DNA from 3 places in the Rhizobium sp. N324 genome. Region 3 is predicted to be linked to each of the others. Evidence: riboswitches for the same ligand, from Rfam matches in the RefSeq annotation. Region 3 holds a riboswitch; each other region holds the start of a gene.
What was found. A riboswitch is a leader RNA that binds a small molecule or an ion and turns the genes downstream of it on or off. The one in region 3 is predicted to bind cobalamin.
Positions count from the first base shown of each region.

Region 1: linked by a shared signal. The riboswitch ahead of bluB (5,6-dimethylbenzimidazole synthase) and the one ahead of AMK05_RS18030 (CbtB domain-containing protein) in region 3 are both predicted to bind cobalamin.
Region 2: linked by a shared signal. The riboswitch ahead of nrdH (glutaredoxin-like protein NrdH) and the one ahead of AMK05_RS18030 (CbtB domain-containing protein) in region 3 are both predicted to bind cobalamin.

Region 1 is NZ_CP013630.1:2,523,709-2,531,443, forward strand. Features, by position in the region: gene AMK05_RS12155 (NADP-dependent malic enzyme) at 1-656, shown strand, start outside; gene AMK05_RS12160 (ribonuclease H family protein) at 674-1,207, opposite strand; gene AMK05_RS12165 (DUF2865 domain-containing protein) at 1,361-2,452, shown strand; gene bluB (5,6-dimethylbenzimidazole synthase) at 2,471-3,160, opposite strand; cobalamin riboswitch at 3,203-3,388, opposite strand; gene AMK05_RS12175 (MFS transporter) at 3,563-4,969, shown strand; gene AMK05_RS12180 (methyl-accepting chemotaxis protein) at 5,171-7,045, shown strand; gene AMK05_RS12185 (hypothetical protein) at 7,105-7,686, shown strand.
Region 2 is NZ_CP013630.1:4,157,598-4,165,332, reverse strand. Features, by position in the region: gene AMK05_RS20035 (helix-turn-helix domain-containing protein) at 1-372, opposite strand, end outside; gene msrB (peptide-methionine (R)-S-oxide reductase MsrB) at 571-1,056, shown strand; gene AMK05_RS20025 (TIGR03862 family flavoprotein) at 1,102-2,310, opposite strand; gene AMK05_RS20020 (MerR family transcriptional regulator) at 2,378-2,800, opposite strand; gene AMK05_RS20015 (heavy metal translocating P-type ATPase) at 2,872-5,133, shown strand; cobalamin riboswitch at 5,555-5,780, shown strand; gene nrdH (glutaredoxin-like protein NrdH) at 6,044-6,265, shown strand; gene nrdI (class Ib ribonucleoside-diphosphate reductase assembly flavoprotein NrdI) at 6,282-6,686, shown strand; gene nrdE (class 1b ribonucleoside-diphosphate reductase subunit alpha) at 6,665-7,735, shown strand, end outside.
Region 3 is NZ_CP013630.1:3,753,343-3,761,077, reverse strand. Features, by position in the region: gene AMK05_RS18040 (putative bifunctional diguanylate cyclase/phosphodiesterase) at 192-1,763, opposite strand; gene AMK05_RS18035 (histidine phosphatase family protein) at 2,172-2,726, opposite strand; adenosylcobalamin (AdoCbl) riboswitch at 2,804-2,946, shown strand; gene AMK05_RS18030 (CbtB domain-containing protein) at 2,960-3,169, shown strand; gene AMK05_RS18025 (CbtA family protein) at 3,269-4,015, shown strand; gene AMK05_RS18020 (hypothetical protein) at 4,066-4,695, shown strand; gene AMK05_RS18015 (sulfite oxidase-like oxidoreductase) at 4,680-5,342, opposite strand; gene AMK05_RS18010 (sensor histidine kinase) at 5,633-7,429, shown strand; gene AMK05_RS18005 (sigma-54-dependent transcriptional regulator) at 7,426-7,735, shown strand, end outside.

The sequences.
Region 1 (7,735 bases), 1.2 Mb from region 3:
GCGCGCTCGCGCTGAGGCGCGGCGAAGCCGATGCGTTGATCTGCGGACTCGAAGGCCGCTATGAAAAGCATCTGCGCGACGTCCGCCAGATCATCGGCAAACGCAAGAATGTCCGTGATTTCTCCGCCCTCAGCCTGATGATCTCGCAGCGCGGTGCCACCTTCTTCACCGACACCTACGTCACCTTCAACCCGAGCGCCGAGGAGGTTGCTGAGGCAACGGTGCTGGCGGCCGAGGAAATCCGCCGTTTCGGCATCACCCCGCGCGCCGCCCTCGTCTCGCACTCCAACTTCGGCTCGCGCGAATCCGAAAGCGCTACGAAGATGCGCAATGCCCTGCAGCTCGTGCGCGAGACTGCCCCCGATCTCGAGGTCGACGGCGAAATGCACGGCGAAAGCGCCATCACCGAGGCGCTGCGCAAGCGTGTCATGCCGGATACGACGCTGCATGACGAGGCGAACCTGCTGGTCTTCCCGAACCTCGACGCCGCCAACATCACGCTCGGCGTCGTCAAGTCGATGACCGATGGTCTGCATGTCGGCCCGATCCTGCTCGGCACCGCCCTGCCCGCCCATATCCTCGCCCCCTCGGTCACCTCCCGCGGCGTCGTCAATATGGCCGCACTGGCCGTCGTCGAGGCATCGCAGCCGGCGTAAGCCGGCTGCGGCCAACGTCAGCCACCGGCGATCGACAGGCGTCCTCTATCCGCGAGCGCGTCCGCGCGCTCGTTGCCGGCAATCCCTGAATGCCCCTTGCACCAGGCAATGGTCACCAGGGCGTTTTGGCATAGCTGAAGATCGACCGCTTTCCAAAGGTCCGCATTGTCGATCGTTCGCCTTCGCCCCTGTCCATTCGGGCTACTTTTCTTCCAGCCGTTGTTCTTCCAGATATGCCGCCGGCTGTTGCAGCCTTTGACGGCATAGACGGAATCGGACCAGATGATCGCGGGTTCGCCGGCTGTTTGGCTGTTGATCCACATGGCGGCCCTGAGAACGGCGGTCAATTCCATGGAATTATTGCTGGAATCGTCGACGCCACCGAAGTCGGAGGCGATTTCCGCCGCATCGCGATAAGCGACAAACGACCAGCCTCCATGCCCGGAACCGGGCTCATAACAACCGTCCGCGAAGAGGTGAAGGCCGTGTTGGGCTTCCGTCACGCCTGATATCGGCGCAAAGGATCGGATCTCGTCGGGGATGCCTGTCATTTTCACCGCGTCTCTGGCGATTGCTGGATAAGATCAGGAAAATACGCTAATATTTTCTCTGAGCTTATTAAGAGAAATCCGTTAAGGGAAAACGCGCGGCCGATTGAAGTCGCATTCGACCCACCGACCGTTTGCTCATTCCGGGACGACGCCGTGAAACGCCGAAACCTGTCTCTCGCCCTTCTTCTCGCCTTCGCAGCGCCCGCCGTCGCGCAGACCAATGCCATCTGTGAGGACCTGCGCGGCCGTCTCGCCGACCTGCCGCGATCGATCGGCAATAGCAACGGCCCGGAAGCACGCCAATATGCCAGTGCCATGGCCGAGCAGAACCTCGAGCTGCGCAAGGTGCGCAACGACCTGCGCAGTTACGGCTGCACCTCGGGCAGCATGGTGGTGATCGGCGGCGAGAATGCCGATTATTGCACCGAGCTGTCGCAGGCCGAAGGCCGGATGATCGACAATATCGCTTATCTCCAGGACCGCCGCGACGAGCTGGCCGACCGGAACAGCGCCGATGACGACCGCCGCGAACTGATGGCCGCGCTCGACAGCAACGGCTGCAACAGCGAGAACTTCTATGCGCCTTCCGCGCGCGGTGCCGGCGAGCCTGCCCCGAGCGTCGAGGAGCAGGCGATGCGTTCCGATACCTTCATTCCGCTCGGCGGCGGCGAGGAGGCCGACCCGCATTACGGCCTGCCGCGGGCCGATATGCTGTCGCCGGTCAGCACCATGTGCGTGCGCAGCTGCGACGGCGGCTTCTTCCCGATCAGCTCGAACACCACCTCGGTTGATTTCGGCCGCGACGCCCAGACCTGCGCCAAGATGTGCCCCGGCATCGAGACCGAACTCTTCTATCGCGAGGTGACGAGCACGGAGGCCTCGAACATGATCTCGGTCGCAACCGGCACGCCCTACAGCGCCATGAAGAACGCCTTCGCCTACAAGAACCGCGCGCCCGGTGAAAAGAACACCTGCGCGTGCAATCTCACCGCCTATTTCGACGAGATGCGCGGCAAGCAGGCGGTCAGCCAACCGCCGCAGCAGGGCTCGATCACCACCATCCGCACCAATCCGCCGATCAAGGAGACCGCGACAACGGCCGCGCCGCAGTCATCGGTGCCTGAGCGCCCTTACGATCCCACGCAGAACAAGGTCCGTCAGGTCGGCCCGCAGTTCCTCGCCGGCGACCAGGGCTCGATTGATCTTGCCAATCCCGCAGCACCTGGCCCCCAACCGCAGCAGTAGCCGCAGCAGCAGTGATGGCTAAGGCTCGTTGCGTCCCCAGCCGTCGTGGAAGACGAGTTCCTCGAGCGGCAGCCGCTGCCGCCAGCCTTTAACCGAGAGTTCCGGCTCGTCGTAAAGCCGGTCGACGAACCCGGCGCAGAGCCAGGCGATCACTTCGATATGCTCGGGTATGCCGAGAATGGTCTTCAGATCGCCTTCGCGAAAAATGCTGACCCAGCCGATGCCGATCCCTTCGGCGCGAGCCGCAAGCCAGAGATTCTGGATGGCGCAGACTGTTGAATAGCTGTCCATCCGCGGATTATGCGTGCGCCCCAGCACCACGCTGCCGCTGCGGGTGGGATCGCAGGTCACGCATATGCCGAGCGGCGCCTCGACGATGCCTTCGAGCTTGAGCGAGCGGTAGGCTTGGCGCCGCTCGCCCTCGAACATCGCTGCCGCTTCCTCGTTGGCCTTCGAAAAGGCATCGCGGACCTGCGCGCGCACCGTTGGACTTTTCACCAGAATGAAATTCCACGGCTGCATGAAGCCGACGGAGGGTGCGTGGTGGGCGGCTGTCAAGAGCCGCGCCACGACATCGTCCGGCAAGGGATCGGGCAGGAACTGGCTGCGAACGTCGCGCCGCGTCATGATCGCGTGATAGACGGCCTCGCGTTCGGCCAAGGAAAAACCGGACGCCACTGACAGGGCATCCTCATCAAAGGGTCGCATCGTCAAATCCCCAACAACGCAACCGCCCGCCGTCCGCGCGGGTTGGGTCTATCTTGCCAGGCCGGTCTTCTGACTTGGCGTCATCCGTCTGCCGCAGCCTTCCCGGCAAAAGCCAGTGGCATATGAAGCGGCAGGCGTCGGCCTTACAGCGTTGGGCACGTTCCGGTCTTGCACCGGATTCCCGATTCTCCCGCCTGGATGGCAGGCACCTGACGCCGCATCTATTTCAGCAAAACAGCGCCACCGCAAGCCGGCTCTCACATCGCATTCAAACTGCCTGCGACATCGACTTCATGGACAGGCGGGTGTCGCTGCCCTAGAAATGAATTGATCCCGACCGACGCCCATGGCGCCGTGATTTGTCTCCTTGCATCCCGGTTGCCCGTGCCCCGCCTCACACCCATGATCCTTGCGGTCGCCCTGTTCATGGAACAGATGGATTCGACCGTCATCGCCACCAGCCTGCCGGCGATAGCGGCCGATATCGGCACCTCGCCGATCGCGTTGAAGCTTGCCGTCACCAGCTATCTCGTGGCGCTGGCGATCTTCATCCCGATCAGCGGCTGGATGTCGGATCGTTTCGGCGCGCGTAACATCTTCCGCATGGCGATCTTCGTCTTCATGATCGGCTCGGTCGCCTGCGCCTTTTCCAATTCAATCGCGGCCTTCGTCGTCGCGCGGCTGATCCAGGGCGCCGGCGGCTCGATGATGACGCCGGTCAGCCGCCTGCTGCTGGTCCGGGCAACGCCGCGCCACGAACTCGTCGATGCCATGGCCTGGCTAACCATTCCGGCGCTGATCGGGCCGATCATGGGTCCGCCGATCGGCGGTTTCCTCACCACCTATCTCACCTGGCACTGGATCTTCTGGATCAATGTCCCGATCGGCGTGCTCGGCATCATCCTCGTCACGCGTTTCCTGCCGGCGGTCGAGCCGCGCAGCCCGCGGCCGATGGATTTTCCGGGCTTCTTCCTTTGCGGCATCGGCTTTTCCGGATTCGTCTTCGGCCTCTCGGTGATCAGCCTGCCGGCCGTGCCGGTGATCTACGGCTATGTCACGGTGGCCGTCGGCATCCTTGCCGGCCTCCTCTATCTCCTGCATGCCCGCCGCGTGCCCTATCCGCTGCTCGATCCGAAAATGTTCCGCTACCCGATGTTCCGGGCGGCGATCCTCGGCGCCTCGAATTTTCGCATGGGGCTCGGCGCCCTGCCCTTTCTGATGCCGCTCATGTTGCAGCTCGGCTTCGGCCTGACGCCGCTGCAATCGGGCTCGGTCACCTTCGTCAGCGCGCTCGGCTCGATGGGCTCTAAATTTGCCGCTTCGCGCACCTTCAATGCCTTCGGCTTCCGCACCGTCACATCGATTACCACCTTGCTTGCGGCAATCTTCCTCGGCATCAATGGCTTCTTCACCACGGAGACGCCGCTGCCGCTGATCATGGCCTGCCTGCTGATCGGCGGCCTCTTCCGCTCCATGGCCTTTTCGGGCGTCAACGCCATGGCCTTCGGCGATGTCGACGATGCCGACAGCAGCCAGGCGACCGCGATCAACGCCGTGGCCCAGCGCATCTCCATGGCGATGGGAGTGGCGATCGCCGGCGGCATCCTCGAAATTTCGAGCGGCTTCCATGGCGGCAGGCTGCTGGTCTCGGATTTCCACACCGCCTTTTTCAGTGTCTCGGCGATTTCGGCGCTGGCCTGCATCACCTTCCTGCGCCTGCCGCGCGACGCCGGTGCCGAACTGACGACACGGCGCCGCAAGCACCGCCAGGCCGAGCCGGGTGAGGCCATGGCGGAAAACAGCCCTTGATCCCGCCGGCCGCCGTTTCGGTATCCCATTCCACTTTATGATTTCTTCACACATCGAAGACAGACTGCGTTTGCGCGTTTTGGGTCGCACAGGGGGACATGGGCATGAGTGCTCATGCTGCGACCGCCGGCGTGGATGCCTGTATTGATAGGCTGGTCGGGAACATATCCGACTGAGCCCGCGTTTCGAGGCCCCCGCGGCATGTTCCAATTTTTGAAAACGATGCCTCTGACAGCCAAGCTGGCGGCGATTATCGTGGCCGTCAACCTTTGCGGCATCTCCGCCTTTGCCACCTACACCTGGATGTATGAAACCAAGGCGTTGATCGATGGCGCCAAGGCGAACTGGTCCAAGGATGCGGAGCAATTTGCCTCTCTGGCCGCCGGCGGCGTGAAATGGGGCAAGGCGAACGCCGTTCGCGAGGCCTATTCGCTGTACCGCGACGATCCCTCGCTCGACCTCGTTCAGTTTGCCGCCTTCAACGCCGAACCTGCGGCCGTCGATACATGGACGCGCGACGGCATTGACGGTCTGCCGGCAGCCGCCGATCTGGCCAAGCGCCTCAGCGCCAAACCTGAGAAAACGACGATCGACGACAGCGGAGTATCGGCCGGTGTCGTGACCATCATCGCACCGCTTCCGCTGGACAAATCGGGCAAGGCGACCGGCTATGTCGTCACCAACTGGTCGGTTGAAAAAATTGCTGCTGAGGTCGAGCAGAAGGTGCTGATTTCGCTGCTGACGCAGTTCGCGATCACCGCCCTCGCCGTTGTCGCTTTCCTTCTCGCCATGCGCAGCCTCGTCGGCCGCCCTCTCCGGATTCTCAGCGAGCGGATCAGCGCCTTGCAGAAAGGCGATCTGGCCTCTCCCGTCACTTACAGGGAAAATGGCGACGAGATCGGCTTCCTGGCGCGTGCCCTGGAAGTTTTCCGTAACGAGGCGATTGCGAAAGTCGAAAGAGAACAGGCTGCGGCCGAGCAGAGCGCCTCGTTCGACGCCGAAAGGGCGCGCAACGCATCCTTGACGGAAGAGGCCAGCAACGCGCAGCGGCTGGTCATGACCGCGCTCGCCAATGAATTGGAAAAGCTCGCCGCCGGCGACTTCTCGACACACCTGGCCGATCTCGGCCCTGAATTCGATAAATTGCGGCAGGATTTCAACCGTATGGTCGAAGCGGTCGCGGCAGCGCTGACCGAGATCAAGATCGCCTCCGTCGCGGTTGAAGGCGGCTCGAGCGAGCTTGCCTCCTCCGCCGATCAGCTTGCCAAACGCACCGAGCAACAGGCAGCAGCCTTGGAACAGACCGCAGCCGCACTCGATGAGGTGACCACCACGGTCAGAACATCGTCGCAGCGGGCCGAAAGTGCCGGAAAGCTGGTCGAAGAAACGAAGCGCAGCGCCCATGTCTCGGCGACCGTGGTACGCGATGCGATCGGGGCGATGGATCGTATCCAGACCTCCTCGAGCCAAATCGGCCGCATTATCGGCGTCATCGATGAAATCGCTTTCCAGACGAACCTGCTGGCGTTGAACGCCGGCGTCGAGGCGGCGCGCGCCGGCGAAGCCGGCAAGGGTTTTGCGGTCGTCGCGCAGGAAGTGCGTGAACTCGCCCAGCGTTCCGCCAATGCGGCAAAGGAAATCAAGAACCTGATCAGCGTCTCCGGCCAGGAAGTGGCGGCCGGCGTCGGGCTGGTGAACGAAACCGGCGATGCCCTGTTGAAGATCGAGGAGCAGATCAACCGCATCAGCGACAGTATCGCTTCGATCGTCCAGTCCTACCGCGAACAGGCGACGGGCCTGCAGGAAATCAACGGCGCCATCAACCAGATGGATCATGCGACACAGCAAAACGCGGCAATGGTCGAGGAGACCAATGCCGCCTGCCAGGAACTGCGCACGCAGGGACGGCTTCTGCAGGATTCGGCCGGCAGGTTCACTGTTGGCGCCGCTGCCGCCAGCCAGCCCAAAGCCGCTCAACCCGTTCGTCAATCTCGCCCCGAACCCCGAGCCTTGGTGCAGCGGCATGCAGGAAATGCCGCCGTTGCCGCTGCTCCCGGTGCCTGGGAGGAGTTCTGACCTCGTCTTCGTTCGATAGACTTTATTCCTCAGCACCCATAATCAGGAAGGGAACAGTTATGAAGAAAGTTGTGTCCGCATTTCTTTTGGCCTGCACCGCAATTGCCGTGCCGACGGGCGTATCCATGGCCCAGGATGCGAAACTCGCCCCGATCTCCGACTACGTCACAAGCGATGTAAAGCCATGGCTTAACGACCCGGTCATCATCGAGGCCATCAAGGCCCAGAATGCCGCAAACGCCAATCTGGGCCAGGCCGATATCGACGCTCTCGACAAGAAGTGGCGCGCCGAGGTCGATGGGTCCGACCATTCGATGATCGACGGCGTGCTCGGCAATGCCTTGTCGAAATTCCTTCAGGAAAAGAAAGAGGCTTCCGGCGGCAAGATTGCCGAGATCTTCGTCATGGATGCAAAGGGGCTGAATGTCGGCCAAAGCGATCCCACCTCCGACTACTGGCAGGGCGATGAAGGCAAGTTCCAGAAATCCTTCGGCGCCGGCAAGGACGCCGTCTTCGTCGATGAGATCGAAAAGGACGAATCGACCCAGACGCTGCAGTCGCAGGCAAGCGTCACCATATCGGACGACAAGGGAACGCCGATCGGCGCCATCACCGTCGGCGTGAACGTCGACGCTCTCTGATCGTAAGACCTTATTTGGTTCGTATCTCTCGCCCAGAAGCAGCGCGCTT
Region 2 (7,735 bases), 400 kb from region 3:
GCTTGCCTCGGTCCAGACGGAGCCGGTCCAGAGGCCGAGTTCGCGGAATTCCTTGTCGTCGCCGGCCGCTCCCCGCCGCTCCAGCGCAATGCCATTCTTGTCAGTCAGAAGCAGGCAGCAGCCGGCCTTGCCGACGGTGGTGAAGAGGCGATCGAGTTCCTCAGTCGCGCTGGCGATCAGTTGCCCGGATTGTTCGCGGGCGCGCCGAAATTCCTCATCGGTCAGGCGCAGCGGCGCCCGCTCATCCTCGGGGGCGAGCTGGTGCATGGTCATGCATCGCCGCCACGAGGCGACCACCGGAGAGCTGGCCGCGGCGGAATCGCGCTGAGCAGAGGTATAGACATGCTCCGCGTGCGCTGACTGTTCGTGCATCTGCTCCTCCCACGGAACTTCAGCACAGTCTGATGGAAAAACCGCGGGTTTGCAATCAGGCGGCACGTGGTGGTCGCCAGCGTGCGGTGAAAGGGGCGGCATCACATTTCGGTGTTTGAGCGGTGAGAATGTAACAAAGACTTCTCTCGCCCGTATTTTCCAACAGAGCAAGGCTTTGTCAGATGGGAGATCCTGATCATGTTGAACAGACGATTGTTGCTGATGACGACCGTTTTCGGGGCGCTTGCCGTTCGCGCCAGCCTGGCCGGCAAGGCGATCGCCGGCGAAACGTTTGCGGTGACCCATACCGATGAGGAATGGCATAAGCTGCTGACGCCGGATCAATTCGTTATCCTGCGTCAGGCGGGCACGGAAAATCCCTTCAGCAGCCCGTTGCTGCATGAGGAGCGCAAGGGCACTTTCGCCTGCGTCGGCTGCGAGCAAAAGCTCTTTTCCTCGGGGACCAAATTCGACAGCGGCACCGGCTGGCCGAGCTTTTGGGCGCCTCTCGACCATGCCGTCGGCACCACACACGACACCAGCTTCGGGATGGCGCGCACGGCGGTCCATTGTAGCCGCTGTGGCGGCCATCTCGGACATGTCTTCGATGATGGCCCGAAGCCAACTGGACTTCGCTATTGCATGAATGGTCTTATCATGACGTTTCGTGCAGCTTCGGCCTGATCGAAGGACGTTCTTGTTTGCTGTTCAGCCTGCGAGCGCCGGCGCTTATCCGCGCAGCCAGGCTTCTATGCCGCGCGCGGCGGCGCGGCCGGTCGCAAGGCAGGCGGTGAGGAGGTAGCCGCCGGTCGGCGCTTCCCAGTCGAGCATCTCGCCGGCGACGAAGGTGCCCGGCAGCGCCTTCAACATGAAGTCTTGATCGATGCTGCTCCAGCGGATGCCGCCGGCCGAGGAGATAGCCTCGCCGATTGGCCTCGTTTCGAGAATCGGCACCGGCAGAGCCTTGATCATGCCGGCGAGACGTCCGGGATCGGCTCGGTCGCGCTCGGCAGCGAGTTCCCGCAGCAACGCCGCCTTGACGCCGTCGAGGCCGGCGCCCTTGCGCAGGCGGTTTGAAAAGCTCGATTTGGCGTCCTGGCGCGTGAGGTCGCGGGTTAGCCTTTCGACCGTCCGGCCCGGGGCGAGGTCGAGCGTCAGGGCAGCACTGCCGCGGGTCAACAGTTGATCGCGAAGGCTCGCCGCATTCATATAGACCAGGCTGCCCTCGATGCCGTTTGCGGTGATGACGAATTCGCCGGGAAATGTGCCGGCATCGGAGGTGGCGGTGACCGATTTTACCGGCTCGCCGGCGAAACGCTCGCGGAAGCTTTCGCTCCAGCCGACGACGAAGCCGCAATTGGCGGGCCGGAAGGCGTCGATCTCGACACCCCTCTCCAATAGCCACGGCAGCCATCTTGCATCGGAGCCGAGGCGCGGCCAGCTGGCGCCACCGAGCGCCAGCAGGGCTGCGTCGCAATGGACGATACTGCGTCCTTCCGGCGTCTCGAAAACATAGCCCTCATCGGCAAAACCGATCCAGCGGTGGCGGGTGCGCAGTGCAGCGCCCTTGGCCTCCAGCCGTTTGAGCCAGGCGCGCAGCAAGGGGGAGGCTTTCATCACATCCGGGAAAACCCGGCCGGACGAGCCGACGAAAGTCTCGGTTCCGAGCCCTGCTGCCCAATCTCTGATATCGCCAGGGGTAAAGGCATCGAGCGCCGGGCGCAGCCGGGCAGAGGCCGCGCCGAAGCGCGTGACGAAACGGGCATAATCCTCGGAATGGGTGATGTTCAGTCCCGACTTGCCGGCCAGGAGAAACTTGCGGGCGAAGGTCGGCATGGCGTCGTAGACCGTCACCGCATGGCCGGAGAGCGAAAGCAGTTCGGCGGCCGCCAGGCCCGCCGGGCCACCGCCGATGATGGCAATTCGCTTCTGGTTCATGGATGTCTTTGCCCGATTCTTTCCGGTGCAGTTTTGGCGCGGCTGCGCCTTGCCTGCAAGGGCGGGATCAGTGATGCGAATGTGTGCACTGGCCGTGGTCGGCGAGAACCTCGATGACACGGCATTGGTCGACGCGGCCATGGCCGCAACCTTCCACCATGGTTTCCAGCTCGGCCTTCAAAGCCATCAGGCTGCGGATACGCTGCTCGACCTCGACGAGGCGGGCCTTGGCGATGGCATCGGCCGAGGCGCAGGATTGGTGCGGATCATCCTGCAGGGTGAGCAGCGTGCGGATCGCCTCGATCTCGAAGCCGAGCTCGCGGGCATGGCGGATGAAGGTGAGGCGGCTGATATCGGCAGGTTCGAAGGAGCGCTGGTTGCCTTCGCTGCGGCTCGGCGCCGCGAGCAGGCCGATGCTCTCGTAATAACGCACCGTCGGCACTTTGACCCCGCTCCGGCGAGCGGCTTCGCCGATCGTGATCTTTTTCATGATTTTCCTCTTGCACCTCTAGTCGCTAGAGGATGTAGGAGAGGTGCTTCTGTTTGACAAGGAAGCGGATCATGGCTGAGACGAGCGAGACACGATACCGGGTCGGCGGCATGGATTGCGCCGCCTGCGCAACCAAGATCGATACGGCGGTCAGGCGCGTGGCGGGGGTGGCCGATGTTTCCGTCTCGGTGATGGCGGGCACGATGACCGTCCGGCATGACGGCAGCAGCGATCTCAAGGCGATCGAGAAGAAGGTGACGGGGCTCGGTTATTCGGTCTCGCCTTTTGCCGGAAGCGTGGTGCCGGCGCATGACCACGGCTCACATGAACATCACGACCATGATCACGTGGGCCATAATCATGATCATGCCGGCCATGACCACGATCATGCCGATCACGATCACGATCATGACCATGCGCATGGCAAGACCGAAATCGAAGGTCTGCATGGGCACGATCATGGGCCGATGACCGGTCCCTGGTGGCAAAGCAAGAAGGGTCGGCTGACAATTCTCTCGGGTGCCGCGCTGATTGGCGCCTATGCCATCGGCCATCTCGTGCCTTCGATCGCGTCCTATGCCTTCATCGTCGCCATGCTGGTCGGCCTGGTGCCGATCGCGCGGCGCGCCGTCATGGCGGCTCTATCAGGCACGCCTTTTTCGATCGAGATGCTGATGACGATTGCTGCCGTCGGCGCCGTCATCATCAATGCCGGCGAGGAGGCGGCGACCGTCGTGTTCCTGTTCCTCGTCGGCGAACTGCTGGAGGGGGTGGCGGCCGGCAAGGCGCGCGAAAGCATCCAGTCGCTGACGACGCTGGTGCCGAAGAATGCCTTGCTCGAAGACAATGGCCTGGCGCGGGAGGTGCCGGCGGAAAGCCTTGCCGTCGGCGCGATCATCATGGTGCGCCCGGGCGATCGCATCTCGGCGGATGGCATCATCGTCTCGGGCGAGAGCGCGATCGACGAGGCGCCGGTGACGGGCGAGAGCACGCCGGTGCGCAAGGGTGTCGATGCCGCCGTCTTTGCCGGCACGGTCAATGGCGATGTCGTGCTTAGGGTTCGCGTCACGGCGGCGGCTGCCGACAATACCATCGCCCGCGTCGTCAAGCTGGTGGAAGAGGCGCAGGAATCGAAGGCGCCGACGGAACGTTTCATCGATCGGTTCTCGCGTTACTACACGCCCGGCGTGGTGCTGGTCGCAGCCCTGGTGGCGGTCGTTCCGCCGCTCCTTTTTGGCGGCTCGTGGAGCGAATGGATCTATAAGGGCCTTGCCATTCTGCTGATCGGTTGCCCTTGCGCGCTTGTCATCTCGACGCCGGCGGCGATTGCGGCCTCGCTTTCAGCAGGCGCCCGGCGGGGGCTGCTGATGAAGGGCGGCGCGGTGTTGGAAACGCTCGGCAAGGTGACGATGGTCGCCTTCGACAAGACAGGCACGCTGACGGAAGGCAAGCCGCAGGTCACCGATCTCGTTTCCTTCGGATTGAGCGAGGCGCAGGTCTTGTCGCGCGCGGCGGTGCTGGAGCAGGGCTCCAGCCATCCCCTGGCGCTGGCGATCCTCAACCGCGCCAGGGCGGACGGTGTTCCCGTGCCGCCGGCTTTCGAACTGGAAGCGTTGCCGGGCAAGGGTGTCAGCGGCAAAGTCGGCGGTGAGACGCTCGATCTGCTGTCGCCATCCGCTGCTCGCGAGCGCGAAGCACTCGATGGCGACAAGGATGCACGCATTACCGCATTGAACGACGAGGGCAAGAGCGTGTCGGTGCTGCTCGTCAATGGCGCGGCAGCCGGCCTGATCGCCATGCGCGATGAACCGCGCGAGGATGCCGAGGCCGGGCTTTCCTCGCTCCGCTCGGCCGGCGTCAAGGCGATGATGCTGACCGGCGACAACAAACGAACGGCGGCCGCCGTTGCCGGCATGCTCGGCATCGACTGGCGCGGCGAGATGATGCCCGAGGACAAGCAGCGGGTCGTCGGCGAATTGAAGCGTCAGGGATTCATCGTCGCCAAGGTCGGCGACGGCATCAACGACGCGCCGGCGCTGGCCGCCGCCGATATCGGCATCGCCATGGGCGGCGGCACCGATGTGGCGCTGGAGACCGCGGACGCCGCCGTGCTGCACGGCCGCGTCGGCGACGTGGCGCGGATGATCGAACTGTCGAAACGGACGATGCGAAATATCCTAGAGAATATCACCATCGCGCTCGGTCTGAAGGCGGTGTTCCTGGTGACGACCATTGCCGGCATCACCGGCCTCTGGCCGGCGATCCTCGCCGATACCGGCGCTACCGTGCTGGTGACGATCAACGCGCTGCGATTGCTTCGCGTAAAGGGATGAATGTTTTTCCGGGGGCGGCGTGAAGACTGCTGCCGGTTCGGGCCTGATCGAGAAGCGAAAACAGCGGAGCCGATCCTCAGTCAGGCCGGCTTTCGGTTTGCCGACAAAGTCTCCTCCGTCATGCTCGGCCTTGTGCCGAGCATTTAACCACGGCAATTTCCTGACAGGAAAACATTTATTTTCAAATACTTAATTGATCGTCCGTAGATCCTCGGCACAAGGCCGAGGATGACGTCACGGGTTTGGCCGTGGTTTGTCAGCAGCCTGGGAGCCGACCAGGCTGCCCTGCTCATCACGGCCTTCTCCGCAGTTCGTTTTGTTTAAGCCTTTATTATCCATGTTTTTCACAGGAACGCAGTGATTTCAAACCTGCCGTAACGAGATGTGCAAACCACCCGTTGACGCGATTTTGGATTCAGATACTATATCTAGTGTTCAAGGTTCCTTCGATTCGTCAGGATCGCAGGCTAAGACGGGAATACGGTGCGTTTCGCCATAACGGCGCAACAAGGCCGGAGCTGCCCCCGCAACTGTGAGCGGCGAGCAACTGTCCGATTTCAGGTCACTGAGGCATGATGCCTCGGGAAGGCTGGGGCAGGGTGCTTCGACCCGCGAGCCAGGAGACCTGCCTTGAACTAGATGTCCACCGGCGGGGTGTCCGGAAGGTCGCGTGCATGAAAGCGGAATGATCCGCGCCTGTTGCGCTGCCCCGAACGTCCGCATGAGCACTTCGGGGTTGAAGTCATGTCCAGAATATCAAGGCCGCCGCCCGCGCAAATCCCGAAAGGGATCGTATCAGGCGTTTAAAGCGCCGACTTTGCCAGATCACCATCAAAACGTTGCCCCGGACGTCGCAAGGCGCCCGATCCCAGTATTGCGTCCTGAATTCTTTGACATCACGAGGAACATGATGAGCGTTACCGTCTACAGCAAACCCGCCTGCGTCCAATGCACCGCCACCTATCGCGCCCTCGACCGTCTGGGCGTCGATTACGACATCGTCGATATCTCGCAGGATGCCGAAGCGCTCGATCGCGTCCGCAGCCTCGGCTACATGCAGGCCCCCGTCGTCATCGCCGGTGAGCGGCATTGGGCGGGTTTCCGTCCCGACATGATCAGCGCGCTCTCCTGACCCGAGGGAAAAGGCGATGGGGCTGATCGTTTATTATTCCAGCCGATCCGGCAATACCCATCGCTTTGTCGCCAGGCTTGGATTGCGCGCGGCGCGCATTCCGGCGGGCGGTGCGGACGCATTCCCTATCCGCGAACCCTTCGTGCTTGTTGTGCCGACCTATAGCGGCGGCGACGGCAAGGGCGCCGTTCCCAAACAGGTGATCCGTTTCCTGAACGATGCGGAGAACCGTGGACTCCTCCGCGGCGTGATTGCCGCGGGCAACAGCAATTTCGGCGAGACATACGGGCTCGCCGGCGACGTGATCTCGCGCAAATGCCAGGTGCCTTACCTCTACAGGTTCGAGCTCATGGGCACGGAGGAGGATGTCGCCAACGTCAAACACGGAATGGAACGGTTTTGGACACGGGAACAACTCTGACGCGGGATGCGGGCGCAAAACCGCATAACACTTTTGCTCATCCCACCGGCGAACGCCCTTTGAAAGCGGCGGAAGCGCTCGATTATCACGCGCTGAACGCCATGCTGAACCTCTATGACGATGAGGGACGGATCCAGCTCGACAAGGACCGCTTGGCGGCCAAGCAGTATTTTCTGCAGCATGTGAACCAGAACACCGTGTTCTTTCACAATCTGAGGGAAAAGCTCGATTACCTCGTGACCGAGGGCTATTACGAGCAGGAGGTGCTCGACCAGTATTCCTTCAATTTCGTCCGCGACCTGTTCGACCACGCCTATGCCAGGAAGTTCCGCTTCCCGACCTTCCTCGGCGCCTTCAAATATTACACCAGCTATACGCTGAAGACCTTCGACGGAAAGCGCTATCTCGAGCGCTACGAGGATCGCATCTGCATGGTGGCGCTGACCCTGGCGCGTGGCGACGAGGCGCTTGCCCGCGACATGGTCGACGAAATCATTTCCGGCCGTTTCCAGCCGGCAACGCCGACCTTCCTCAATGCCGGCAAGAAGCAGCGTGGCGAACTCGTTTCCTGCTTCCTGCTGCGGGTCGAGGACAATATGGAATCGATCGGCCGGTCGATCAATTCGGCGCTGCAATTGTCGAAGCGTGGCGGCGGCGTGGCGCTGTCGCTGACGAATATCCGTGAGGCCGGCGCGCCGATCAAGCAGATCGAGAACCAGTCGTCGGGCATCATCCCCGTCATGAAGCTGCTCGAAGACTCGTTCTCCTATGCCAACCAGCTCGGTGCACGCCAGGGGGCGGGCGCCGTCTATCTCAACGCCCATCACCCCGATATCATGCGCTTCCTCGACACCAAGCGCGAGAATGCCGACGAGAAGATCCGCATCAAGACGCTGTCGCTCGGTGTCGTCGTGCCCGACATCACCTTCGAACTCGCGAGGAACAACGAGGACATGTACCTGTTCTCGCCCTATGACGTAGAGCGCGTCTACGGCCTGCCCTTCACCGAGATTTCGGTGACGGAAAAGTATCGCGAGATGGTGGCGGAT
Region 3 (7,735 bases):
CTCCGCACAGTCGGTATTTTGGCCGAACTTAGTGCGGAGGCTGCGGACGGAAAGGCGTTTATCCGCCCTTCACATGCTTTGTCGATGCGCAGCCCACGTCATCATCGATCTGCCGGGGCTGGAAGCCGCAATTGCGGCCTCGATTACATTCCTACTCGTCCTCATCAATGCCGGTTTTTTCAGCTGTAGCGTCAGGCCGTTGAGGCCAGGCTGGCATTACGATCGCGGATGAAGATGCTCGCCTCGGCGGCGGGCATAGCCTTGCCGAAAAGATAGCCCTGGCCGATGTCGCAGCCGAGCTGCAGCAGGAAGGCGAGCTGGCCGTGCTCCTCGACGCCTTCGGCGGTCGTCTTGATGTTGAGGCTCCGGCCGAGTCCGAGCATGGCGCGGACGATCTTTTCCTGGCGTTCGTCGCCGCGATAGGTGGCGATGAAGCTTTTGTCGATCTTGATCTTGTCGAAACGATAACGGGCGAGCTGGGCCAGACTCGAATAGCCCGTGCCGAAATCGTCGAGCGCGATCTGGATGCCGGCCGCGTGCAGCTCGTCGAGGATGACGGCGGCGACGGCGGGATCCTGGATCAGCGCATTCTCGGTGATCTCCACCTCCAGGCGCTGCGGCGGCAGCCGGCTTGCCGCAAGGACCTTGAGAATACGTGACGTCAGTAGCCTGTCTTCCATCTGCACCGGCGAGACGTTGAAGGATAGCATCACATGTTCCGGCCAGGTGAGTGCGTCGCTGCAGGCCTGGGCGAGCAGATCCCCGAACAAGGCCGTGATCATCCCGTTTTCCTCGGCGATATCGATGAAAACAGGTGGCGGAATGTTGACGCCATCGTCACTGATCCAGCGCGCCAAGGCCTCGAAGCCGCAGAGTTGACCGGTCTTCAGGTCGATCAGCGGCTGATAGAAGGGTTTGATCGCCTTGTTGGCGATTGCGGCGCGCAGCCTGGTTTCCAGCGCAGCGCGTTCCGTGACCTTGTCCTGCATGGCCGGTTCGAAAGCGAAATAATGGTTGGGGCCGCGTGATTTTGCCTCGTACATGGCGAGGTCGGCACGATGGGCGGCATCTTCCAGCGGCTCGGCTCCCTCGGTCCAGCGGTCGTAGCCGACGCTGGCGCCGACTTCGACGGCAAAGCCGTCGATATGGATCGGCCGGGTGACAGCCTGGATCAGCAGTCTGGCAAAACGCTCCTCGCGCTGTGCGGTCAGGGCAAAGGCAACGATGATGAATTCGTCGCCGCCGAAGCGGTAGACGCAATCGGCGTTGCCGAGCGCGCAGATTCGTCTGGCAACCTCGATCAGCAGAATGTCGCCGCCCTTGTGGCCGACGAGATCGTTGACTTTCTTGAAGCCGTCGAGATCGACGGAGAAGAGCGTGACGTTGCGGTCCCACTCCTCGATCTGGTCCTCGTCGTCCTTCACCGGCCGTGAGAGGATCTTGCGCTCGAAGGCGTAGCGGTTCGGCAGCTTGGTCAGATGGTCGTGGGTTGCGGTCCAATCGGCCTTCGCCTGGGCCGCGGCGCGCAGTTCCGTTTCCTTGCGCAGGTCGGCGATGCGCAGCACCGAATAGATGAAGCTCATGGCGCCGGCGATGCCGAGCGCCAGAACGAGTTTGTCGGCGCCATATTCGCCGAAACCGGTCATGAAGGAGACAAGGCTGTCGTCGAGCTGCAAAAGCACGCCGAGGAGCCAGAGAGTTATCCCAAGCCCGACGATCGACACGCACTGCCTTCCGGCCCTGCTCTGGAAAAACACCGGCATATGGCCTTCTCCATCTCCACCCTGTGCCGAACTATCATGAAAGTCTGAAATGTTCGTTGAAACCAGAAGGCGAATTATTGGAGACGGCAGCCTGTTGCTGCACCGTCGAGAGACGAATGCGCTTCTCGGCGCGCGGGGCGGGAAGAACGAAGGCGAGCGTGCTGGTGCATCGCTCGCCCTTTCTCGTGTTTCAGGCGGTGACCATCAACAGCGGAACGCTGACTATGAGACCGACCAGAACCGTGATTGTGGCGACACGCATCAAACGCAGGCGACGCGTGCGCTCCCCACTCCAATCATATGTCATGTCTTCCATCTCCTTGGGACAAGGAAGTAGTCCCGGCGAAACCGGGTTCAATAGAGATGACGCGATTTGCTTGTGTAAGGCTGGATAAGCATCAGAGATCGCTAATGCTGGAAGCGCAGAGACCAGCGCCGTCCGTTGCTGGTCATGCGAATGACGGCGAGCGGCTCGATGTCGACGAGCCAAAAGGAGGAGGGCGGGGCCTGAAGCGCATGCGTGACCGCCGCCCGAATGATGGCGGCGTGGCTGATGGCGATCACATGGCCGCCGCGGGCGAATTCATTGTCCATCCAGCTGGCGACGCGTGTTCGAAGATCAACAAGGCTCTCGCCTCCGTGCGGGGCCGCTTCCGGACTTGTCATCCAGGCCATGAGGTTCTCCGGCTCCTCGGCCTCTACCGTCGCGATCGACTTGCCGGCCCAGCGGCCATGATCGCAATCGCCAAGTACCGGGTCTATCCGGGCTTGAAGGCGGAGCGCGTCGGCAGTCTGGCGGGCACGCAAAGCCGGGCTTACGGCAATACGATCGGCGCGGGGCAGGCCGGCCATCCTGCCGGCTTCCTCCGTTGCCTTGGCTTCCAGCGGTTCGTCGATCGGAAACAGAGCCTTGCGGCTCGCCGCCGTTGCACCATGGCAGATCCAGGTAAGGCGTGTGTTCACGGTCTTCTGATCTCCCGGGAATACAGTAGGACAGCCCTTGGCCGGCTCGTGAAGTTTCGTTGACAGGTTCTTCGGCGTGCAGATATAACCGTGCTGTTGCGGGTTTGGAAGCCGGTGTAAATCCGGCACGGTCGCGCCGCTGTGACCAGCGTGTCGAAGCTTCTTCGCGCTGGAAGTCAGACCCTACCGCACAAGCACTCTTTCGACTGAACGCGTCATTCCCGGAGGAATACATGTCTGACACCACTTTTGCGCCCGTCGCGGCACCGGCGCCGATCCCCGTAGGAGAAATCCTGCCCTGGGCGATCTTCGGCGGCCTGCTGATGCTTCTCGCTATTTATTTTGTCGGCACCGAGGAAGGCGCGACGGCGCTGTTCAACGGCATGTATGTGCACGAATTCGTGCATGACGCCCGCCACCTCCTCGGCTTCCCCTGCCACTAGAGCGGTTCAGCAGAACCGCTCTAAGCTTTGTTTTAATGCAATTCCGAACGGAAAACCGCTTCGCATTTTTCCTGGAATTGCTCTAGGGGAGTTGCTCACATGGTTGGAAACCTTCTGCTTCGCGGCATGTTCGCGGGCCTGATTGCTGGCTTCCTTGTCTTCGCGTTCGCCCATGTCTTCGGCGAGCCGCTGATCGATGCGGCGATCGCTTTTGAAGAGGCGAGCGCCCAGGCGGCCGGCCAAGCCACCGAACCTGAAATCGTCAGCCGCGCCACGCAGGCCGGTCTCGGTCTTTTCACCGGCGTCATGCCCTACACCGTTGCCGTCGGCGGTCTTTTCGCGCTCGTCGTCGCTTTCGTGCACGGCCGCGTCAGCAATCTTTCGGCGCGCGGCACCTCGGCGGTCATCGCCCTTGCCGCCTTCGTGGCGATCGTGCTCGTTCCCGCTTTCAAATATCCGGCCAACCCGCCGGCGGTCGGCAATGCCGAAACGATCGGCGTCAGGACTGAGCTGTTCTTCCTGATGATCGTCGTTTCGCTCGCCGCCCTGATCGCCGCGGTGGCTCTGTCGCGCCGCCTCTCCCAGCGTTTCGGCCTCTGGAACGGCGCGATCATCGCCGGCATCGCCTATCTCGTCTTCATGGGCCTCGTGCTCTATCTGCTGCCGCCGATCAACGAGGTGCCGGAGAACTTCTCGGCCATGGTGCTCTGGCGTTTTCGGACGACAACGCTCGCCATGCATGCGATCCTCTGGGCAACACTTGGCCTTGCCTTCGGGGCGCTGGCGGAAAAGCGGCTTGCCGTGAAGGACGGGCAGCGGAGCCGGCCGGCGAGGGCCTTCCACTGAACGCATCGAGGGGCGCCGTTTTGCCGGCGCCCTTAGGATTTCGGGCGACCATGAAAAGCAGCAGAGCCATATCAATCCTGTCGGCGGCCTTTGCCACCGCCTTCTTTTGCATGCCTGCTGAAAACGCCCTTGCTCATAGCCGCAGCACCGGCGGCAGCCAGGCGGGTCTCGATATCCCGGAAATTTCGCATGGCGAGATGGCGGTGATTTCGGACTATCGCGGCCGAATTATCGGTCTGGCGTCCCAAGCCGTCGATACGAACGAGCCATTCCGGCGGATTCTCAACTATGTCCAAATCCAGTATTCCTATTGTCTTTGGGGGCGGGTGCCGGGCAGCGTTGGTGACGAGGAGAGCCCGTTCAACGAATGCGCCCATGCCTATCTGGCGGCGACCAAGGCGGTATTGCTTTCGATGCGTGAGATGCCGCGGGAGGCCGTTGCGGCTGGTGAAATAGTTTCCGCGGTCGATGCCGACATGGTGCGGCGCAGCCTGGCGCTCATCACCTGCCGGTTCAGCGGCGAGGCGTTCAACACCGCCGATCTCGTCAAACCACGCTGGAGCAAAGTGCCGTTTCACCTAGCCAGCATGGCCTCGCTGACGGGGCTCGCCGCTCTGTTCGCCCTGGCGGTGTTTGCGCTTGGCCGCTTTCTGCGGCCGAAGGCTCAATCATCGGAATAGCGCTGCTCGCGCCACGGATCGCCATACATATGATAGCCGTTCTTTTCCCAGAAGCCGGCTTCGTCCTCCGGCATCAGTTCGATGCGGCGCAGCCATTTGGCGCTTTTCCAGAAATAAAGATGCGGCACGACGAGGCGCATCGGGCCGCCGTGGTCCGGCGTCAGCGGCAGGCCTTCCCATGATGTCACAAGGATCGCATCCTCGGCGGCGAAATCCGCCAGCGGCAGGTTGGTGGTATAGCCGTCATAACTCGTCAGCATGACGTAACCGGCTTCCGGCTTCGGCATGGCGAGATCGAGCAGGTCGCGCGCGGAAACACCCTGCCATTTGTTATCGTAGCGCGACCAGGTGGTCACACAGTGGATATCGCTGACCTTGGTACTCTGCTCGATCGCCTGGAAGTCGGCCCAGGTGAGGGTGAGCGACGTTTCGACGAGGCCGCGCACTTCAAGACGCCAGCTATCGGTGGAGATGACGGGCTGCTGGCCGAGATCGAGCACCGGCCAGTTTTTGACGAGATGCTGGCCGGGTGGCAGGCGCTCGGCTTCGGGGCGGCTGAGGCGGCCGGTCAGGAACTTGCCCTCTGCCGCCCAGCGACGCTTGGAACTGGTGAGCTTGCTGTCGGCGGGCGTCTTGTCATCACTCATGATGGAGTTCCTTGCGATGCGGCAATAGGATATCGGCGCTTGCCGGGTGTCAAGTTTCGACTGCGCTTGGAAATCACTGTCGGTGTTGTGAGAGCGCCGTGCATGCTTTCGGACGCACAAAGGACGCTCTAACATCTTGAATCTACGCATCGTGTTTTCCGAAAATCGATTCCGATTTTCGGGCCGATGCGCTAGACTCGGCCCGTCGGGTATGCCTCGCTGGGGAGTGGAGGCGGAAAGGGGAGGAGCCGGATCTGTCTTCGAGATATCGTGCGATAGCGGCCTTGCTGGTGGTGCCGCTGATCATCTTCGCCTTCTTCACCTATGGAAGCGCGATCGCGACACGCGCCTATATGGGGGAAGCCTCTGCGCAGGCGGGAACTGCGCTGCGCCTTGCCGTCTCCGCGCTCAGCGGTCACCTCAACCGCTACGAGGCGCTGCCGGCGCTGATCGCCGATCACGACGATATCAAGGAACTGGTGAGTGCACCCGAGGATGCGGGCTTGCGCGACGCGGCCAATCTCTATCTCAAGGAGATCAACGGGCTGCTGAAATCCTCCGACATTTATGTGGTCAAGCCTGACGGAGAGACGATCGCGGCCAGCAATTACGATGGCCCGGGAAGCTTCGTCGGGCAGAATTTCAGCTATCGGCCTTATTTTCAGGACGCGATCGAAGGCCGGCAGGCGCGGTTCTATGCACTCGGCACCACTTCGCTGAAGCGCGGTTATTATTTCTCGGCGCCGATCAGGGTCGAGGCGGATATTCGTGGTGTCATCGTCTTCAAGGTCGACATCGACATGATCGAATCCTCCTGGGGCGGCGGCGAATACAAGATCTTCGTTTCGGATCCGGAGGGTATCATCTTCATGTCCGGCAGCCCGGAATGGCTCTACGGGGCGATCCTGCCGCTGACGGCCGACCGCATCGCTCGGACGGAAGCCTCGCGGCGTTATGCCAATGCCAGGCTGACTGAGTTGCCGGTGACGCGCCAGCGCTTTGAGCCGCATGAGCTGATGACGCTCGCCGGCGAGCGCGGCTCCAGCGAATATCTGGTGCTCTCGCATTACATGCCGGCCGAGGACTGGACGGTGAATGTGCTGATGGAAACGAGTTCCATCCGCGCCCAGGCGCGCACGGCGCTTGCGGCCGTCTTTCTTATTCTCTGCATTGCCGGGCTGGCGGTCGCGGTTCTGCGCCAGCGGCGGGCGCGGCTTGCCGAGCGCATGCAGCTGCAAACAGAGGCTCGCAATGAGCTGGAGCGGCGCGTCGAGGAGCGCACGGCCGATCTTGCCCGCGTCAACAGCCGCATCGAGGAGGAGATATCGGAGCGGCGTCTGACCGAGCAGCAGCTCCGCCAGACGCAGGCCGATCTCATCCAGGCCGGTAAGCTTGCCGGGCTGGGGCAAATGTCGGCTGCGCTGTCGCACGAATTCAACCAGCCGCTCGCCGCCGCCAAGACCTATACGGACAGCGCCTCCGTTCTCATCGATCGCGGCCGGACGGAGGAGGCGCGGGACAATATAAGGCGGATCGGCGGGCTGATCGACCGCATGGCGGCGATCAGCCGGCATCTGCGCAACTTCGCCCGCAAACCGAACGAGAAACTCAGCTCGGTTCCTCTCGACGAGGCGATGCATGACACGCTCGAGATCATCGCCTGGCGGCTGAAGGCGGCCGATGCCGAGCTCCGGCTTGATCTGGGGACCCGACCGCCGGTGGTGCGTGCCGGTTCGGTGCGTCTGCAGCAAGTGCTGGTGAATGTGATTTCCAATGCGGCCGATGCGGTGGAAGGGCTGGGCGACAGACGCATCGAGGTTTCGGCCTTCGAGGAGGCTGGCAAGGTGGTGCTGACGGTGCGCGACCATGGGCCGGGCGTGCCGGCGGCGATTGCCGAGCGTATCTTCGATCCCTTTTTCACGACCAAGGGCGTCGGCAAGGGGCTCGGTCTCGGACTGTCGATTTCCTACAATATCATCAAGGATTTCGGCGGCAGCCTTTCCGCAGCCAATCATCCGGAAGGGGGCGCTGTGTTCCGTATCGAGCTGCAATCGGCGGCAGGCCTGATGCCGGAGGCGGCGGAATGAACGATGCGAAGATCCTGCTGGTCGACGACGAGGAGGAGTTGCGCCGCTCGACGGCACAGGCGCTGGAGCTGTCCGGCTTCAGCGTCGAGACTTTTTCGAACGGCGACCATGTGCTGGAATTGATCGGCTACAGTTTTCCCGGCGTCGTCGTCAGCGATATCCGCATGCCCGGCATGGACGGCATGACGCTGATGCAGAAGATCCGCGAGCTCGACCCGGAGGTGCCGGTCATCCTCGTTACCGGCCATGGCGACGTTCAGCTTGCGGTGAAGGCGATGCGGGAAGGCGCCTATGATTTCATCGAAA